3 regions of the Glaciecola sp. 1036 genome follow, and region 1 is predicted to be linked to each of the others. Evidence: predicted binding sites of a transcription regulator. Region 1 holds the regulator's gene; each other region holds the start of a gene.
What was found. The regulator sigma-54, encoded in region 1, starts transcription at its own class of promoters, with help from an activator protein. The targets are predictions, from matches to a motif close to GTTGGCACGNNNNTNGNNT.
Positions count from the first base shown of each region.

Region 2: ACNKW3_RS15165 (DUF2884 family protein) is a predicted target of sigma-54. The motif match lies at 5,583-5,601, and genes of this name have one in related genera.
Region 3: ACNKW3_RS04660 (PEP-CTERM sorting domain-containing protein) is a predicted target of sigma-54. The motif match lies at 4,657-4,675, and genes of this name have one in related genera.

Region 1 is NZ_JBLWFH010000004.1:261,311-267,815, reverse strand. It holds gene mgtE (magnesium transporter) at 1-1,332, opposite strand, end outside; gene ACNKW3_RS08425 (HPr family phosphocarrier protein) at 1,413-1,685, opposite strand; gene rapZ (RNase adapter RapZ) at 1,695-2,573, opposite strand; gene ptsN (PTS IIA-like nitrogen regulatory protein PtsN) at 2,635-3,078, opposite strand; gene hpf (ribosome hibernation promoting factor) at 3,086-3,373, opposite strand; gene ACNKW3_RS08405 (RNA polymerase factor sigma-54) at 3,404-4,900, opposite strand; gene lptB (LPS export ABC transporter ATP-binding protein) at 4,969-5,697, opposite strand; gene lptA (lipopolysaccharide transport periplasmic protein LptA) at 5,694-6,305, opposite strand; gene lptC (LPS export ABC transporter periplasmic protein LptC) at 6,259-6,505, opposite strand, start outside.
Region 2 is NZ_JBLWFH010000011.1:41,016-47,520, forward strand. It holds gene ACNKW3_RS15140 (sensor domain-containing diguanylate cyclase) at 1-1,962, shown strand, start outside; gene ACNKW3_RS15145 (acyltransferase) at 2,030-2,947, shown strand; gene ACNKW3_RS15150 (acyltransferase) at 2,935-3,819, shown strand; gene ACNKW3_RS15155 (mechanosensitive ion channel family protein) at 3,820-5,109, shown strand; gene ACNKW3_RS15160 (hypothetical protein) at 5,190-5,378, opposite strand; gene ACNKW3_RS15165 (DUF2884 family protein) at 5,684-6,487, shown strand; gene ACNKW3_RS15170 (NAD-dependent epimerase/dehydratase family protein) at 6,494-6,505, shown strand, end outside.
Region 3 is NZ_JBLWFH010000002.1:460,555-467,059, forward strand. It holds gene uvrD (DNA helicase II) at 1-558, opposite strand, end outside; gene ACNKW3_RS04650 (DUF885 domain-containing protein) at 739-2,562, shown strand; gene ACNKW3_RS04655 (hypothetical protein) at 2,624-3,373, opposite strand; gene ACNKW3_RS04660 (PEP-CTERM sorting domain-containing protein) at 3,909-4,598, opposite strand; gene ACNKW3_RS04665 (DUF418 domain-containing protein) at 4,949-6,124, opposite strand; gene ACNKW3_RS04670 (hypothetical protein) at 6,474-6,505, shown strand, end outside.

The sequences.
Region 1 (6,505 bases):
GAAGGTGAAAATCCCCACAACATCTGTGATTGTGGTCAAAATGACGCTTCCAGCTAAGGCCGGATCGATTTTTAGTTTCTTCATGATGATGGGCAAGGTCGCACCAGATAAACCTGCGGCTAACATGTTCATCATCATGGCAAAAGCAATCACACCACCAAGAGCGAAATCTTGCTTCCATATGGCTATTACTCCGGCTATTAAAACGGCCCAAATTAAACCGTTCAAAAAGCCTATAGCAAGCTCTTTGCGTACTAACCATAAGGAGTTAGATGCGCTAACATGGCCTAACGCCATACCACGGATTACCAAGGTTAATGTTTGATTTCCTGCCACGCCGCCCATGCTTGGTACTATGGTGTTAAGTATAGCCAAAACGGCTAATTGGCTTAAGGTAGATTCAAACAAATCACTCACGGCCGCAGCCAATAACGCGGTAAGTAGATTAACGCCTAACCATACCGAACGGCGTTTGGTACTTTGACCAACTGGTGCAAAGGTATCTTCTTCATCATCAAGACCGGCCATACTCATCATGGAGTGTTCAGCGTCTTCACGAATAATGTCGACCACGTCATCAATGGTTATACGTCCAACGAGTATATTTTCATCATCGACAACGGGCGCAGAAAGCCAATTGTAACGCTCGAACATACTGGCTACTTCACTCTCTGGCATATCCACTAGGATTGCTTCAGCTTCATCATCCATTATCTCCTCGACAGTGACGTCAGGGTGGGTGGTTAGCAAACGAGAAAGTGGCACTGTACCTAACAAGTGGTCTTGTCGACTGACTACATAGAGTGTATCTGTGTTTTCGGGTAATTCGGATTTCAATCGTAAATAGCGAAGCACCACGTCAATGGTAACGTCTGAGCGCAACGTAATGGTGTCGGTATTCATGATGAAACCGGCAGTATCTTCGCCGTAAGATAGGGCCTTCTCAGCGCGCAGACGATCTTGAGCGTCCATAGACGCCAAAATGGATTGTAAGACGTCTTCTGGCAAGGTACTTAAAGTTTCTGCCAGATCATCGGTGTCCATGTCTTCTAGTGCGTCCACTACACTAGCAGGCATCATTTTCGAAATGATACCGTTACGAACATCCTCGGAAAGCTCTTCTAATACTTCACCATGAAAGTCAGCATCAATTAATTGCCATAAGTCATCACGGGTTTTGGTTGGACTAGATTCTAATAAGTGAGCAACATCACTGGCGGGTAATTCAAGGAGTACTCTGCGTACGCGAACAAAAGCGCCAGCAGATAAGGCTTGAGATATGTAGTCGAGTCGTTCTTGCGTATTTGACAACGCTTCTACTGTCTCAGACATACAATCTCCCCTTGATTATTTTTCCAAGATTATACCATTAATTATTAAAAATGTGCTGTGAATCTTTGATTTCTTTAGATTTATTCTTGTTCGTCAAATTTATTCTGAATAAGCGAAACTATGGCTTCCATAGCCTCTTCAGCGTCATCTCCGTCACATAAAACTTCGACCGTTTTACCTTGACTACTTTCAAGCATCATGAGCGCTAGAACACTGTCAGCAGGCGCTGTATTATCGCCTTGTGTCAGGGTGATCTGTGATTGATGTTGATTAGCAAGTTGCACCAACTTAGTGGCGGCTCTTGCGTGCAGACCTAGTTTATTGACAATGGTGACGTTGCGTCGAATCTGCATATGTAATCCTTATACCAATTTCATGGGGTTAGTTTCACCCTTAACGCGCTTTAGTTCTCGGTGCTTTATTTGCACATCGCCATGACTGGCACTGAATGCATCAGCCAAAGATTGCGCCACAAATACGGAACGATGTTGACCACCTGTACAGCCGATAGAAATGGTTACATAACTTCTATTATTTCGCTCTAAGTGTGGTAGCCAAGTGGTGATCAAGTTTTGAACTTGCCAGATGAATTTCATCACTAAGGGTTGCCCGGCTAAAAACACTTCCACAGGACCGTCTAATCCAGTTAGCGGGCGTAAATCGGGGTCCCAATGAGGGTTAGGCAGAAATCTTACGTCGAATACATAATCTGAGTCTTTGGGTAAACCATATTTAAAGCCAAAGGATTCAAATACAATGACTAAATCTGTGGTTTTTTTACCAAGTACTCTTTCTCTGACTAATTCAGCCAGTTCATGCACCGACAAATGGTCTGTATTAATGGTTAAATCTGCACTTTCAGCAACAGGGGCTAATATTTCTCGTTCTGTTTGAATAGCTTCGGTCAAACTGTTACTGAGTTTAAACAATGGATGTAAACGACGAGTCTCGCTGTAACGTTTAATCAATACGTCATCACTGGCATCTAAAAAGATTATGGTGACTTCCCAAAAAGACGGTAAGTAATCAAGTACGTCGCCAACCTCTTCTTGTACTCTAGGAAGGTTGCGCACATCAATACTCACTGCGACCTGGTCATATTCGTCGGTGATGGCGTTTACTAATGTTGGGAGAAGGTTGACGGGAATATTGTCAACACAGTAGTAACCCAAATCTTCGAGCGCTCGCAGCGCGATTGATTTTCCTGACCCTGAGCGGCCACTGATGATAAGTAATTTCATTACTGCTAGTCCACTTTGCCAGTTGCAACTTTTTCCTAGCTTACCACAAAGAAATGAAATGTTAGGCTAATGCGGCAATTATTTGATTTTTATTTTCAGCACTGCGTATCGCTTTAACAATATCTTTATTACCTAATTTTCTAGCAATAGCGGCTAAAGATGCGAGGTGTTTTTCGGCTTGTTCCTTGGGGACTAAAATAGCGAAGAAAATATCCACCGGGCGATTATCGATAGCATCAAAGTCTATGCCTGAATCACTGGTCACAATAATGGCCATTACATTGTCGATTCCGCTTATGCGACCATGAGGAATTGCAATGCCGTTGCCAATGCCTGTGCTGCCCATTTTTTCGCGGCTTAATAAACTATTAAGCACATCAACTTGATCGAGTGAGGGATTTTGTTTTACCGCAATCTCGCTGATGATTTCTAAAATTCGTTTTTTGCTTTGGCACTCAACCGCACATTTGGTGCGGTCAAGTGAAATTATGTCTGAAATTATCATACAACACTTAGTGGCGTTTTAGTTTCTCTTTGTGTTTGATGACTTGTCGATCCAATTTATCTATCAGCGAGTCAATGGCTGCATACATGTCGGTATGCTCTGAATCAGCAAATATTTGACCACCGTTCAAGTGTAACGTGGCTTCTGCTTTTTGATTCAACTTTTCCACATTTAAAATCACATGAACATTATTGATGTGATCAAAATGACGTTCCAACTTTTCAAACTTAGTATCTACATAATTACGAAGAGAATCAGTGATTTCAACGTGATGACCAGTTAGGTTAATTTGCATAATGCTAGGCCCTCTTTTGTTGTATAAGTCTTAGATCAGACTCTTACGTTGGTTTGATGGGGGAATGTTTAACGATTCCCGGTATTTTGCAATGGTTCGCCGAGCAACTTGAATTCCTTGCTCTGCGAGCAACTGCGCAATTTTGCTATCACTCAGTGGCTTAGCCGCAGGCTCTGCAGCCACTAATTTCTTAATCAAAGCTCTAATTGCAGTAGATGAGGCGTTTTCGCCAGAGTCCGTTGCAACATGACTTGAGAAGAAATATTTCAGTTCGAAAATACCTCTAGGTGTATGCATATATTTCTGGGTGGTAACACGTGAAATTGTCGATTCATGCATATCCACCATCTCTGCTACATCGTTGAGTACCATGGGCACCATTTTTTCAGGTCCCTTTTCGAAAAACTCTTTTTGTCTTGTCACTATACAATGTGACACTTTTAATAAGGTTTCGTTTCGTGATTCTAAACTTTTTATAAACCACTTTGCTTCTTGCAGGTGGGATTTTATAAATTGAGACTCAGTTGGGTTTTTTGTGGTTTTCGCTAAACTGGCGTAAGTGTCATTGACCGAAAGGGCAGGAAGGGCGTCGTTGTTTAATTCAACCATCCACACGCCTTTGCTTTTGTACACATTTACATCAGGGATGACATATTCTGGTTCTTTGGTTGAAATGGCTGTACCAGGTCGCGGATTTAGCGTTTTAAGCAACTTCATAACTTCACGCAGTTGCTCCTCTTTCAATTTAGTTTTTCGCATTAAGGTGCGATAGTCTTTACCACCAAGCAAGTCTGAATATTCTTGAATTAAGTCTCTTGCTTCTTTCAACCAAGGTGTGTCCACAGGAAATTGATTTAGCTGTATCAGCAAACATTCTTGTACGTTTCTGGCACCTGAGCCTACAGGGTCACAGTGTTGAATGCGTTTTAATACACATTCAACTTCATCAAGTTCAATTTCTTCGTTGTCTAACGATTCTAAAATCTCTTCACAACTTACGGTGAGGTAGCCAGCTTCGTCAATGGAATCAATGATAGCGATAGCGATACTTTTGTCGTTATCTGAAAAATGACTCATTTCAATTTGCCAAAGCAGGTGGTCTTGAATGGAGTCGCTGGTTTCACCTTGATATACGTAATCATCGTCAGGATTTGAACCCACCATTTTGATAGGAGCCGAACTAGAACCTAAATACTCATCCCAAGAAGTATCCACGGGTAAATCATCAGGAATATCACCTTTCTCTAGGGCATCATGGCTATCAAGGGTTTCTTCCCTGGCAGAAGCTGATTCAGTGAGCTTTTCTCCATTGTTATCAACATTTTTGTCGATATTGTTATCTAGCTGTTGTTTGCCGTCTTGCTCGGGATTGTGTTCGGTAAGTTCTAAAAGCGGGTTAGATTCTAATGCTTCTTGAATTTCTTGTTGAAGATCCAAAGTGGATAACTGCAATAACTTAATTGCCTGCTGCAATTGCGGCGTCATGGTGAGCTGCTGACTGAATTTAAGCTGTAACGAAGGTTTCATTACTATTTTACACTTCCACTAAAAATTGCGATTTCATTAAGTTCGCTAAAAAGTTGTTAACCACTTTATCACAAAGAGAACTGCTCTCCTAGATAAACGTCTCTAACTTCTTGATTTGCTAATACTTCTTCTGCTGTACCAGCAGCAATCAAAGAGCCATGGCTTACAATGTATGCAGTTTCACACACATCTAAGGTTTCTTTTACATTATGATCGGTGATTAAGACACCAATCCCTCTTTCTTTCAACTGATAAATTATTTTCTTTATATCACTAACAGAAATAGGATCAACACCTGCGAAGGGCTCATCTAATAAAATAAACTTGGGGTTTGCGGCTAAAGCTCTTGCTATTTCTACTCTGCGGCGCTCGCCACCGGATAAACTCATGCCTAAATTATTTCGGATATGATTGATGTTAAAATCGTCTAAAAGCTCATCGGCTTTCTGTTCTCGCTGCTCAGCACTAAGCTCTTTTCTAGTTTGCAAAATCGCCATGATATTTTCAAACACAGAAAGTTTTCTAAAAATGGATGCTTCTTGGGGAAGATAACCAATGCCATGTCTGGCTCTTTCATGCATAGGTTGATAAGTGAGCTCATTTTGGTCGATGGAAATTTCGCCTTTGTCTAGCGGGACTAGGCCGACAATCATATAGAAGGTAGTGGTTTTTCCTGCGCCGTTAGGGCCCAAGAGACCAACAATCTGCCCCGTGGACACTTCCAAACTAACGTCTCTAACAACCTGTCTAGACTTATAGGATTTCGCTAAATGTTTTGCACACAGGGTACTACTCAATTTACACCTTCGTCGTTTTCGTCTTGGTCACCAAAGCTTATAACAGTATTTACTTTGCCTTCATTGTTACCATCAGAGCTTGCATTGATTTTATCATTTAACATGTCGTAAGTTATAGAAGAGGCTGTTACTTTTGATTGATCTTTGGTTATCTCAGCATTGCCGGTTAAAGTTATGGTCTTGGTCGCGACATTGTATACAATAGCATTTGCCAGCGCACTTACATAGGAGCCATCTTCAAGCCTTTGACGATAGCTGGCTGGTTTGCCGGTGGCGGTAATAACCTCGTTACCTTTAGATGCATCGGCTTCTACTCGGTCTGCTTTGATTTCCAGACTACCTTGTTGAATCACCACGTTATCGATCAAAATAGAGGTTTTTGCTTTACCATCCAGTTCTTGATCATCCGAGCGAATATTCATGTCTTTTTGAAAATCTGTCACTATGGAATCAAAGCTAGTGCTATCTTGCTGCTCTTGACTGGTCTCTTGGGCATTCAGCATAAAACTAAGACAAAGCCCAAGACAGATCACTGGTACGCATTTGACCAAGCGTTTACCACTAGCTTTGAGGAGAATAAAAAGTGCGTACATGTTGTTTAAGCTCATATTTTTGAGTTGCTAGATTACCTATAATGCCAATGCTCTTAACGTTAAAATTTTCACCAACAATTTCAACAGGTTCGTCAGATAATAAGGTTTTGTCATTTAAATTAATTTCAATGTATTGAGTATTAATTTCTTTGACATACTCTTGCTCATTGAGATTTAGTATTTTGACGTTGCGTTCTAGTTGAATGCGACTGTTC
Region 2 (6,505 bases), on a different contig from region 1:
TGCTTACTTTCCATGCATCAAACCAACCAGCTTTGGCAAGAGCTGGTAATGGTAACGCTTGAATTTTTTGCTATTGCTTATCTAATTCATCGGCGTTTATTACTTATCGTAGCTTCTGCGATATTTTGGTTATTTTTCGGCGCTCCGTTTTTGTGGATTTTGTTACAGTTTGGAGAGACGGGTTTAAAAGACATCAGCATTCTTTTGACCATTCATACCACCTTAAATTCGGTGTTAAATGCCGCTATAGCAGCAAGCTTGTTAGTGATTATTCCCAATTCTCTGCAAAATCAAAATATTGTTGGAAAACAGAACCGGCTTGCCTCTAACATATTCGCCCTTTGTGCATCTACACTTATGGTCCCTCTACTTCTGGTTTCTTTTGTATACACAGGGGACAGTGCTAAGGAATTCGAAAAACTAACCAGTGAAGATCTGTCTTCTAAAGCCTCCTTTATTAGTCAATTAACCCAAAGTTTTTTGAAAGAACATGAATTAATAATTCGACAACAGGCAGATTTAATCAGTTTAAATACACCGGATTATTTAGTCTATCAATCCATGATAGTGGCACAAAAGCGTAACCCAGCCTTTTACAACATTACCAGCACAGATGAAAATGGGCAGTTTTTGTTATTTGCCCCCGAAAAATTCAAACAAGACTTAGATAATTTATCAGAAGAGCAAAAAACCGTAGCCGACAGACAATATTTTTTAGAAGCCAAAAGAACAGAAAGGATATTCATCTCCAATACCATTATGAGCCGAGGGCTGATTCAAGGGCCAATGTTGTCAATTGCCGCTCCCTATTTTGATAACTCAGCATTTAAGGGCATCGTATTTGGCGCAATCAACTTAAACGCGATAAGTGACTTTAGAACAAAAATTGAAAACTTATTAGATGATTCTTCTGCAATAGTAACGGATAAAAATGGCTTTGTGGTGTTTACAACGGTGGATATTCAACTACCACCTATCAGTAACTTTATTCCGGTTACCACCTATAATTTAGCCAGTAAAAATTTGCAAAGTACCATGGTAAATAATATGAGCTATGTGTATGAGCGGGAAAATAATAGTTATGGTTGGCGTGTGTACGTTCTATCTGATGCCAACACCATGATGAGTCATTTAGAGCATGTTTATTATTTGGTAGGTATAAGTTTAATCTTAGTGTTGAGTATATTTTTAATATTCGCCTACAATTTATCTTCGAAAATTACTGAGCCTCTTGTCGCTTTGCTTAATTCAGATGGTGAATCAAAGCAAACAAACAAACCACTTATCAGCATCAGCAAAGAGTTCGATGATGTTGAATTAAAACTTAAACATTCTAAGTTTTTGGTACAAAACTTTGAAAATCGGTTGAAGCAGCAGGTTACGGAAAAAACCACGCAATTAGAACAATTGAACTTGCAACTAGCAGCCCAAGCACGAGAGGATGGACTAACTCATTTACTCAATCGCACAGGCTTTGATGAGCTTGCAGTTAACGCTATCAAAACTAACTATCGCCTTGAGCAACCTTTTAGTTTAGCTTTGCTAGACATAGACCACTTCAAACAAATCAATGATAACTACGGGCATCCATTTGGGGATAAGTGTCTTCGCGCTTTTTCTGCTTTATTACAACGAAACTGTAAACGTGACACCGACATCATTGGTCGTTATGGTGGTGAAGAGTTTATTATACTGATGAGTGGCAAAAATATAGATGTTCATCACCAAATCATTCAGAATATTCATCAACAAACTATGGGGCTGCAACAAAAGGTACCTAACAGTAATACCAATGTTAGTTTCACAGTAAGCATAGGGATTTGTAGCGTTTTAGGAAACGTGAATTTAAGTCTGTATGACATAGTGAAACTTGCCGACGAAGAGCTCTATAAGTGTAAAAGAGGTGGTAGAAACCGCATTGCTATTCGGACCTATGGATATAGTCCGGAAAACCCTAAGTAATTTTACTGCTCTGACCTGCTTTATTTGTTACAATGCTCGCAATTAATTGAATTGATTCAACGACTTTATGCAGCAACTATTCTATGTATTAAATGGTAGTGTATCGGTTTGTATTTACTTCATTAACACTGTCATTTGTGTAACTCCGTTACTCTTTTTTTCAGTGTGTAAATTAATCCCGATAAGACCGTGGCAAACATTGATGTCTAAAACAGTGGATGCAATTGCGACATTGTGGATAGGGATTAATAATCTTAATCAAAAGATCTTTTCGAGAACTCGTTTTACTTTGAACGCAAGTGGAGAATTGAGAAAGCGTGACTGGTACTTAGTAATTGCCAACCATCAATCATGGGTCGATATCCTTACTCTACAGCGGGTGTTTAATCGAAAAGTTCCGTTTTTAAAGTTTTTTTTAAAGCAGAATTTAATTTTTGTCCCCTTTCTTGGTCTTGCTTGGTGGGGATTAGATTTTCCTTTTATGAAAAGATACAGCAAATCATTTTTAGCCAAAAATCCCCATTTAAAAGGCAAAGATCTAGAAACAACCAAAAAGGCATGTGAAAAATTTAGGAATAGCCCAGTGAGTATTATGAATTTTGTCGAAGGGACTCGATTCTCGCCCAAAAAACTCCCGCAAAACAGTGCATTTAAACGACTGCTGCCCCCTAAATCCGGCGGAATTGCATTTGTGATGAGTGCCATGGGTGAAAGACTCAATAAATTAATCAATGTGACCATTTATTATCCCGGCGGCATACCTAGTTTTTGGGATTTTGTTTGTGGAAAAGTCAAAAATGTCATTGTTGATGTTGACACCATTGAAATTAATCAGTTGAAAACATCCGGTATTTTTAACGAAGGTTATTTTACAGATGAAAACCAAAAGCAGAAATTTCAGCAGTGGTTAAATCAATTGTGGTTACAAAAAGAAGATAAATTGCTGGCACTAGAAAAGGAACACGAAAGTTCATGTGGTCACTAAGAAGTATTATCGTTTTTCCGATCCATTTAACTTTTCAACTGATTAATTTATGTTGGTGGGGAAGTTTAGTCATTATTTTTGGCATGCTTAGATTGGTATTACCATTTAGATTTGGCAAAAAGTTTTTTGCTCGCGCTATGAATCGAATGTACTTTAGTTTCGGCGTATTCAGCGTCGCATTAATTAAGCTATTTAATCGCATAGAAATTGTAATAGAAATTGATGAACCCCTATCGAAACAAAAGTGGTATCTAATCACCGCCAATCATTCTAGTTACCTTGATATTATTTTGTTAATTGACTTCTGCGCGCCACGTATTCCGCCCCCTAAGTTCTTTCTAAAAAAAGAGCTGATTTGGTTACCTTTTGTCGGTTTAGCGGCTTGGGCCATGGATATGCCTTTTATGCGGCGCTATAGCAAAGCCTATGTTGAAAAATACCCGCATCTCAAAGGCAAGGATATCGAAACCACTAAAAAATCATGTGAACGCTATGTGGATGAACCTACAACCGTCATCAATTTTGTAGAGGGCACAAGATTTACTGCTAAAAAACAAAAATTACGTAAAAGTCCATTTTCACACTTATTGCGTCCCAAAGCTGGCGGTATCGCTTTTACCTTGGCGGTGATGGGAGAATTATTCAGTAATATTCTGGACATAACCCTCGCCTATCCTAAATCGACACACCCTATGATGGATATGCTAGCCGGCAGAATGACAAAGATTGTAATAGATGTACGTACGCTTCCGGTGACGAATGACATCATTGGTGATTACTTTGAAAATGAACACTTTCAAAATAAATTTCAAGACTGGCTTAATCGCCTTTGGACCAAGAAAAACGAACGTATGAAGATGTGGATGAGTTAAATGACTAATCAAGCTGCAACACTCTCTCATTTGGTAAATGAAGTATTAGAATATTTTGGCTTTGCCGCCATCTCTACAGAGGGTATGCTTTATCAAGCTATCAGTTTAGGCCTGTTATTTGGAACAGCTTTTGTCCTATGGCTATTATTCCGACTTTTAGTCTTAATTGAATTACCCATTATTGTCAAAAGAACCAAAACTACATGGGATAATCACCTCCATGAGTCAGGCTTCTTTCGCCGTCTTGCACATCTGGTTCCTGGGTTGTTTTTATTCTACTGCAACTCAACCTTGCATTTACAAGAACACCTAGCTTATGACCTGACCTACTATTTTTCATCCTTATACAACATTGTTGTTTCTTATCTATTATTACAGTCACTACTGACCGCCGTTGAAAAAATTTATGCCGAATCTTCGCTGGCGGAGAGAGCCCCTATCACAGGGTTCATTCAGGTAGGAAGATTACTCTTTACCTTGATGTTGGTGTTTTTAATTATTTCACTGTTGATCGGACAAAGCCCTATTTACCTTCTATCAGGGTTAACCGCTATTGCTGCAGTTCTATTGTTGATTTTCCGGGATACCATTCTAGGCTTTGTTTCAGGTATTCAAATCGCAGCAAACCGTATGTTTAACACTGGTGATTGGATTGAAATGCCGAAATATGGCGTGGATGGCGATATTATAGAAATTGGACTTACAGTGGTGAAAGTCAGTAACTGGGACAAAACAATTTCAACTATCCCTACTTATTCTCTGACCACAGAAGCAGTAAAAAACTGGCGTGGTATGAGTGAAGCTGGCGGCCGTCGAATCAAACGTTCGATCAATGTTGATATGCGTTCGATTCGATTTGCCACCGAAGATGATGTCAAGGCATGGAAGAAATTCACGGTATTGAATGAATATTTAACCAATAAAGAAAAAGTGCTGGCCGAAGATAGAATACGAATCGAAACCGATAAGTCTGACATCATAAACTCTCGTAGGTTAACTAACATAGGAACATTTAGAGCCTATGCAGAGCAGTATTTACTGCACCATGTAGATGTACACAAAGAGCTTACCTGCATGGTACGTCAATTAAAACCAACCGAGGTTGGATTGCCCATAGAGATTTACTGTTTCTCTAAACAAACGCAGTGGGTTATGTATGAACACTTGCAGGCAGATATTTTTGACCACTTGTTAGCCGTGTTACCAGTATTTGGCTTGAATGTGTATCAAAGAGTTAGCGATCGCTCTTCAGTACCATCGGCAATAGAGATAAAAAACACCAATGAGTAAAAAAAAATGCTGTTCACAAAGTGAACAGCATTTTCTAAGCTTAAAACAAGATGCTTAATGCAACTTATGAAATTTTTCGCTTATAGAGCGTAAAGCATTAAGCCTGTAACAGCGAGACCAGACACACCAAGAAAACCGTATTCGATTCTTTCTTTCATAGCTTCTGCACCCGACTTAGTAGACAGAAACCCCATGACGATGCAGCTTAATCCTAAAACTAAGGCTAGGATAAAAACAGCAAACTTTAAAGTGAAAACAATTTCGCCCATCTCAGATAATACCTTTGCATAATAACTGCTCGTATTATACTGAATCTTTGGTCTAGTGCTATGCTACTTCGGTCTTTTTTTTAATATTTATGATCTTGGTCAAATTCACTAAGAGTTAGTAATTTATACCAGAATAATGTCGAAATGATTTGATCTAAGTTACTCAAAAATCCGTATCTCTTTGTTTTTTAAACTGTATTTTTTATTGGCGCATGAATTGCTATGGTGAAATTCATATTAAAACAAAAAGATAATTTACTTTTTGTGCCCAAATTGTAAAGACGAAAATAATAGGAATTAATCAAATGAAAGCTATGTTAACCACAATTCTTGCCGTTTTAGCACTAATTTTATCCCCATTTACTAAAGCTGAAGCTCATGAATATGGAGTGTCAGAACAGTGCGATGTAAACATTAATGCTGAACTAAACGTTGCCGAAGATTTAATGACTATTACTTTGGACAATGGCGACATCTTAAAAATTAATGCACAAGGCGATACATGGAAGAACGGGTCACAATTATCATTAAATAGCGCTCAACGCTCGCTAACGCAACAATACTATTCTGATATCAAAGCGCTGGTGCCTGATGCTATCGAGCTTGCTAGCGATGCAATTGCGGTTACCAACACTGCATTGACCAAAGTACTTAACGGTTTATTCGGTGAAAATAATTCTATGGTGCAATCATTAAGTGAAACCTTATCTGAAATTGAAACCGAATTGCGAGACGCAATTTATCAGCCAGACGGCAGTATGCAATTTGGCAAAGCCATATTTGCTGAAGAAGGCAGCTTTTCTAAAAGTTTAAATACTAAGATTGATTCAGCGGTTGAAGAGTTAATGGCAGAAGCTATGGGACAAATGTTTGTGGTCATTGGCAAAGCCATGATGTCAGGCGATACAGATCTTGCCGATTTTGAAACTCGTATGGAAAATCTGGGTGAAGAATTAGAACAAGAAATCGAAGTAGAAAGTGCGAAAATTGAAAGCTCAGCGAAAAGACTATGTGACTCTCTTGAGGTTATCGATAATACTGAGAATGCTTTACAAAAATATTCAGATTTTAGTAAATTAGATTTAGTTAAGCTTAATCAACGTACATAGGATTAAATGGACGTCACT
Region 3 (6,505 bases), on a different contig from region 1:
TAGTCCGGAGCGATTGCAGGTTTCTTCATATGCAGCATAAATCTCTTTCATTTTTTGCTGGTTGGGATCGTTGTGTGTGTCAACGTGTCGCGCTCTTAACCCTTCATCTTTATTACCATTGATAAACCACTGTACTTGCTTGGGCGGCCAATGCTTTTCCTCTAGGTTCAGAGCTTTGAGTAATCGCTTGATCAAACGATATTGATCGTCTGAATCCATGATGGTGAAATTCTGCGGTAAATTAGCTTCTTCATAATGTAATCGCAATAAACGGTGTGCTAAACCATGGAAGGTGCCCATCCACATTGAATTTAGTGCACCACCGGATAAACGCTCGACACGGCCACGCATTTCTCTGGCGGCTTTATTAGTAAAAGTCACGGCTAAAATACTAAAAGGGGAAATGCTCTCAACTTCCATCAGCCAAGCTATACGATGCACCAATACGCGGGTTTTACCGCTGCCTGCGCCTGCCAAAATGAGCATATCGCCGTTAGGAGCAGCAACTGCTTCACGCTGTTTATCGTTAAGTTCGTCTAAAAGTCGAGAAACATCCATTCTGAATTTGATTATCCGCTAGCAATTGAAATAAAAACTGCACTATATCAAATCGAAAGTTAAAAAGCTGTTCATTTATACAGCTTTATTTGAATAAGCCGAGTTTATTCACTAGAGACCTTGCAGTTAGTTGGACTGTCCATCTATAGTGGAATAGGAACAGGGAAATCGGGAATCGTCATGAAAACATTTTTTAAATGGTTAGGGATTAGCGTTCTTATTGTTTTAGTGGTTATGGGCGCTTGGGCAACGCATGAATGGAAAGCGGAAAAGCCCTTTTCATTTCGCATATTTTTAGATAGAGCATTAATCAAACAGGCGCTGAATAGTCCTCAAACACTGACCTCAATAGGTGTGTTTGATGGTATTGGAATAACTGGCCACAATGCTTATTTGGATGATGCCAGTGAAGCCGCCACTGCCCAGATGTTTAAAGATTTACGAGAAACCAAACGGATTCTACTGCAATATGAAGATTTATCCGAAGAACAGCAACTTTCAAAAGATATAGCGCTGTATTTGTTAAATACTGCCGAAGAGTTCGAAACCTATCAATACCATAGTTATCCCTTCAATCAGCAGTCAGGAGCCCAAAGCAACTTTCCAAGTTTCATGGACGCGCAACACCCTATTCGAACAACTGAAAATGTCGAGCATTACATTAGTCGTTTAAGTCAGTCGAATCGTTACTTTACCCAAATGTTAGAAGGAATGAGAATAAGAGAATATAAAAAAATTATTCCCCCTTTATTTGTAATCGAACGCATTATTGATGAGATGCAAGGTTTTGTTGATACGCCGGCGACAGAAAATATTCTTTATACCTCATTAGAAAAACGCATGCAGGAGGCTGTCGAAATACCAGAGTCTGTGTACGCGGATTATTTAGCGCAAACCCAAGCAGAGATTGAAAATACAGTTTATCCAGCCTATGAAATGCTAATTGAATATTTCACAGAACTCAAAGCAATGGCGGGGACCGATGATGGGTTATGGCGTTTAGACGGCGGAGATCAAGCTTATAAATTAGCGCTGCGTTTTTTTACCACTACTGACTATTCCGCTGACTATATTCATACTGTTGGGTTGCAAGAAGTCGATAGAATTCAGGCCGAAATTTTACAGATTCTATCCGATGAAGGCTTTGATATTAGCCAAGGCTTTACTGTTGCAATAAACGCTCTCGCAGAACAAGAAGGTTTTTATTATCCTGATTCTGATGAAGGCCGAGAGCAAATATTAGCCGATTATAAGCGCATCATTGAAGAAGTGGAATCAGGCCTTGGCGATGCGTTTTTACTCCGTCCGAAAGCTAGTTTAGATGTTAAACGTATTCCGGTGTTTAAGGAAAAAACTGCACCTGGGGCTTACTATGAGCCGCCGGCATTTGACGGTTCTCGGCCAGGCGTTTTCTTCGCCAATCTATACGACATAAAGGCAACGCCAACTTATAGTATGCGAACACTTGCTTACCATGAAGGCATTCCTGGGCATCACTTCCAAATCGCCATCGCCATGGAATTAGAGGGCTTACCTATATTTCGTACAGTCGCTCCTTTTGTTGCTTATATCGAAGGTTGGGCGTTGTACGCCGAGCGTGTCGCTTGGGAATTAGGATTTCAACGCGATCCCTACGACAATATTGGACGCTTGCAAGCTGAGCTATTTAGAGCCGTGCGCTTAGTTGTTGATACTGGCATTCATGCTAAACGCTGGACCCGGGAGGAAGCTATCGACTATATGTTGGCCAATACAGGTATGGTGAAATCTGACGTTACCTCCGAAATTGAACGTTACATAGTAACCCCTGGGCAGGCTACTGCCTACAAGGTCGGCATGATGAAAATATTAGAAGTACGCGAAAAGGCCAAAGCTGCCCTAGGCGACAAGTTCGACCTAGGTGAATTTCATAATGTGGTGTTAAAAAATGGCGCTGTGCCATTGGATATTCTAGAAAAGTTAGTGGATGAATACATAGAAGGACAATTGGCTACCGCACAATAACAGTTTGATTTTAGAGGACGCAAAAAAAAGCCAGTCAAAACTGGCTTTTATATATATGTATTTACTTTCTTAAAAAACGACGGCTTGCTACAAACGCAAATGCGGTTAATAACAAAGCAAACATTGATGGCGCGGAAACAGAAGTTGTGCCATATGTTAGATTATCATAACGAACCTGATAACCATCATTGTTAGGCGCAGACAACGTGTTATAACCATTTAAAATGACGCTACCAAGATGATCTGCAGTTGCTGCTGCTTGGTGAATCATATTGCCATTTACAAAGTACTCGTACATACCGTTATTAATAGAGAGTACTAGGGTATTAAAAGCATCTAAATTAAATAAGCTGCTTGGTGGAATTATCCAGCCTGGACCAGATTCCCACTTTGCGATTCCAGTAACGCCAGTTGAGTCGCGTTGGAATTCCAGTATCGGGTATTCATTTGCTCTGTCGCCGTTGGCTAAATTGGCAACACCCCATAAACCACCATATCGACCATCTTGGTTCCAAGCTGAGTCAACATACATATCGATACTCAAGTAATTGGACTCACCAATATCCATGATCATTCCCTGAGTATTGCGGAAATTATCTTGATTTAATTCACCAGCAACAGTCATTACTAATTCGTTGTTGATGATTTCAAATCCTTGTGGAGCTGCTCGATCCACATTCCAATCAGCGAGTGAATCTCCATTGTTAAACTCCATTGTCACTAATGATGCTGACGCTGTGCCCGCCATCATACTGGCAGCAAAAAACAAGCTGCCCAATGAAAGTTTGGAGAAGAGTGAAAATTTCTTCATAACTACATTCCTTTTTGTTTTTAGAAAATTACCTGATACTCACACATCAGGATTTAGCTATTAACTAGCCGATAATTTGTAAGCAATAATCGAACCGCTAAATATCCTCATTAAAAACAATAAGTTAAATTTACATTTATTTTTATGTTAAAAAATTTGACGCTAAATGATGCAAATTTATTAAAAATGAAGATTGTACTATTTTCTATGTAAAATATTCTGACGAAATTGGCGCTAGAACTGTGCGTTTGTATACGAGGTAGGATCTGTAAGTTTGTGCATACTATCTCTTTGTGCTTTATTATTTATGGGTGAAGGGAAATGGTTTACTATTTTTAACCGTGATTATCATTGCACTAATTTGGAAAGTGCATTTCAATAAAAAGTGAGGAATCAGTCTCGACGTTAGGAAATTTTAAGTGAATTGAATTTTATTTTAATGTATGTGATTTGAGGATTTCTCGTAATTGTTGAGGGTAAGGCAACTAAAAAAGGAAGCATAAATATGCTTCCCCTCTATCAATATTTAGTTAGATTACTTTTTTCTTCGGTAGGCTAAACCTAATACGCCAAGACCTAATAATGCTAAGGGTGCTGGTGCCGGAACTGAATTGGAAGGTGCCTGAGGTGCACTGGCTAAACCGCCGAATCTTGCAGTTTGACTTTCAGTATAAAAACCTACTTTACCTGACATAAAGCTGGTGTCGGTAAAAGATTGGGAAATGCCATTTAACAAAAATGAAATATTATTACCGCTTCTGCCAACAACAAAGTTGTAGTCAACATTGTCTTGCCAAAAAATTTCTTGTTGGAACAATATAGTGCTAACGCCTGCAACTTCGCGCACTAAAAACATACCGCTAGCGCTAGAGATATCATTATATCCCCCTTGTTCCCAACCTAAGCGATAATGGTTTTGATAGTCTTGCCATCCAAATACAAGCCCAAGAATATCATCATCATTAAAACCAACAATGGTAGGTGTCATTGAGCCGGTAAAGTTGAAATCTCCAGTGAATGAGAAATCACTTATTATAGAGGCATTAGAATTGTTGTTTTGAACAGCTTGATTTCCACCTGCACTTGTCAATCCAGATGGACCGCTATTTCGAGCAGGTGATCGTTCTAACGACCATAATGCCGTATCAACAATGACAGAACCTTGAGAAGCGAAGCTTAAAGCGAGAAATGCTACAGCCGCTGATTTTCCTATGATTTTTAACATAACGTTACTTCCTTTACATCGACGAATAAATAATCACAAATTGTATCAATTTTCGTAAAAGCATAAACCGTGCCTAAACTAATATTCTATATATTTCAATATATTATCTGCTTGTTTGTGTAGTTTGGGAAATGAAGGTTGATATGTTGTAAAAATTGCGGACATCTAAATCTGGTTACTCGGTTTGCACAATGCCACCGTAAACAATGGAGCCGTAGTTCATTTAAACAATGGAGCCGTAGTTCATTCTCACTAACCCCATCCTTTTTTGGAAGTTCTCGGGTTGAGGGTGAGAATGAACTACGGCTCCATTGTTTAAATGAACCACGGCTCCATTGTTTACAGCGAGATTATTTTAAGTAGGTGAGGCGGCGCCACATGTATTCAAGTGGGCCCTGCTTAAATCCTTGCCACCAAAAGTGAGCAAAAGTGATTTGCAGTACCCAAATTGTCATTACGACTAAAAATAACTGGCTATAAGTAAATTCTGCAAACATACCTAAACCCCAGAATAAGCTTGTGCATATCAAACTCTGCATTATGTAGAGAGTAAACGCCATGCGACCACAGCTCGCTAAAATGAGGGTAAGCGTTTTTAAATAGCCTTTTGATAATACCCAAAGAAATATACTCATATAAGCCAACAACATAGCCAGACTTGCCCACAAGGATACGACAAATTGGAGGTATCTAAATCCGCCATCGGAAAACACAAATTGTGCGTGAATTGCTTCTAAACTCAGTCCGATAACAAGAGAAGTGATTGCAATTTTGAAATAACGAGATGCTTGCCAAGTCAAATTGAAAAAACCAAGTTTATATAACGCCATTCCCCATAACATTAAGCCTGTGGTCCGGCCCAAAATTAGCATAATATAACCAAGTTGCATTTGTAGAGAATTGTCAGCCCTAACCCAAAATTTTTCCAACCAACTCATACTTTCATAGCCGTCTAACTCTATTTGAATAGCTTCTTTAGATGGCGAAATTTCAGCTTGTAACTCTCCTTGAAGTGCCTCATCGGCAAACATGAAAATTAGATCAAAAAGCAAGGTTAAACAGGTTTCTAATAGAATAAAGGCAGTGCCAATTATAAAAAGATGTTTGACGCTTTGGTGACGAAAGGCGTAAATCAAAAATCCACACGCGGCATAAAGAGTAAGAATATCGCCTGACCAAATGAAGTAACTATGGAATAAACCAAAAGACAGTAACCAAAGGCAACGTCTCTTATGGAGTTGCCAAGCATTTAATTGTTTTTGCTCGGGTTTTTGGGTAAAAATCAAAACCCCGACGCCAAAAAGTAAACTGAATATACCCATGCATTTCTCGCGAAAAACCACGTCGGTAACAGTAAAAATGATTAAATCTAAGAAACTAGGGTTACCATAAGAAAATGGATCTAAATAGCTACCTTCAGGTAGTCCAAAAGCACGAATGTTCATGGCGAGAATACCTAATACGGCAAATCCTCTAATGACATCTAAGGAGTGAATTCGGGATTCACTCGAATGGGGAAACATCATACAAAAATTCCTTTTTTGTATTCCTTTTAAACTGAAATAAATAATGGCGGAAAAGCACAACAGTTACAAGGCGAATGTTTCCATAAATTGCAACAACCTTAGTTGTAAAAATTGAAGGAGTTTCGAGCAATAACAATTGTGAATAAAATGTCAGGAATTTTTACACATCTTGGCGTCTTACTTAAACAATGCTTCTTAACTATCTGAAAAATAGTTAAAAAATTTTGAGGTGTATATTTTGCATACAAGCTTCAGCCATGCTCGATCAAAACTAACTCAAGTCACCGCTGTTCTTGTTCTTGGGCCAGAAAATACTAAAGAACTAAAATAACACCATAGGAGAACTTGTATGACTCGCTTAACTACGCTGCTTACATTAGC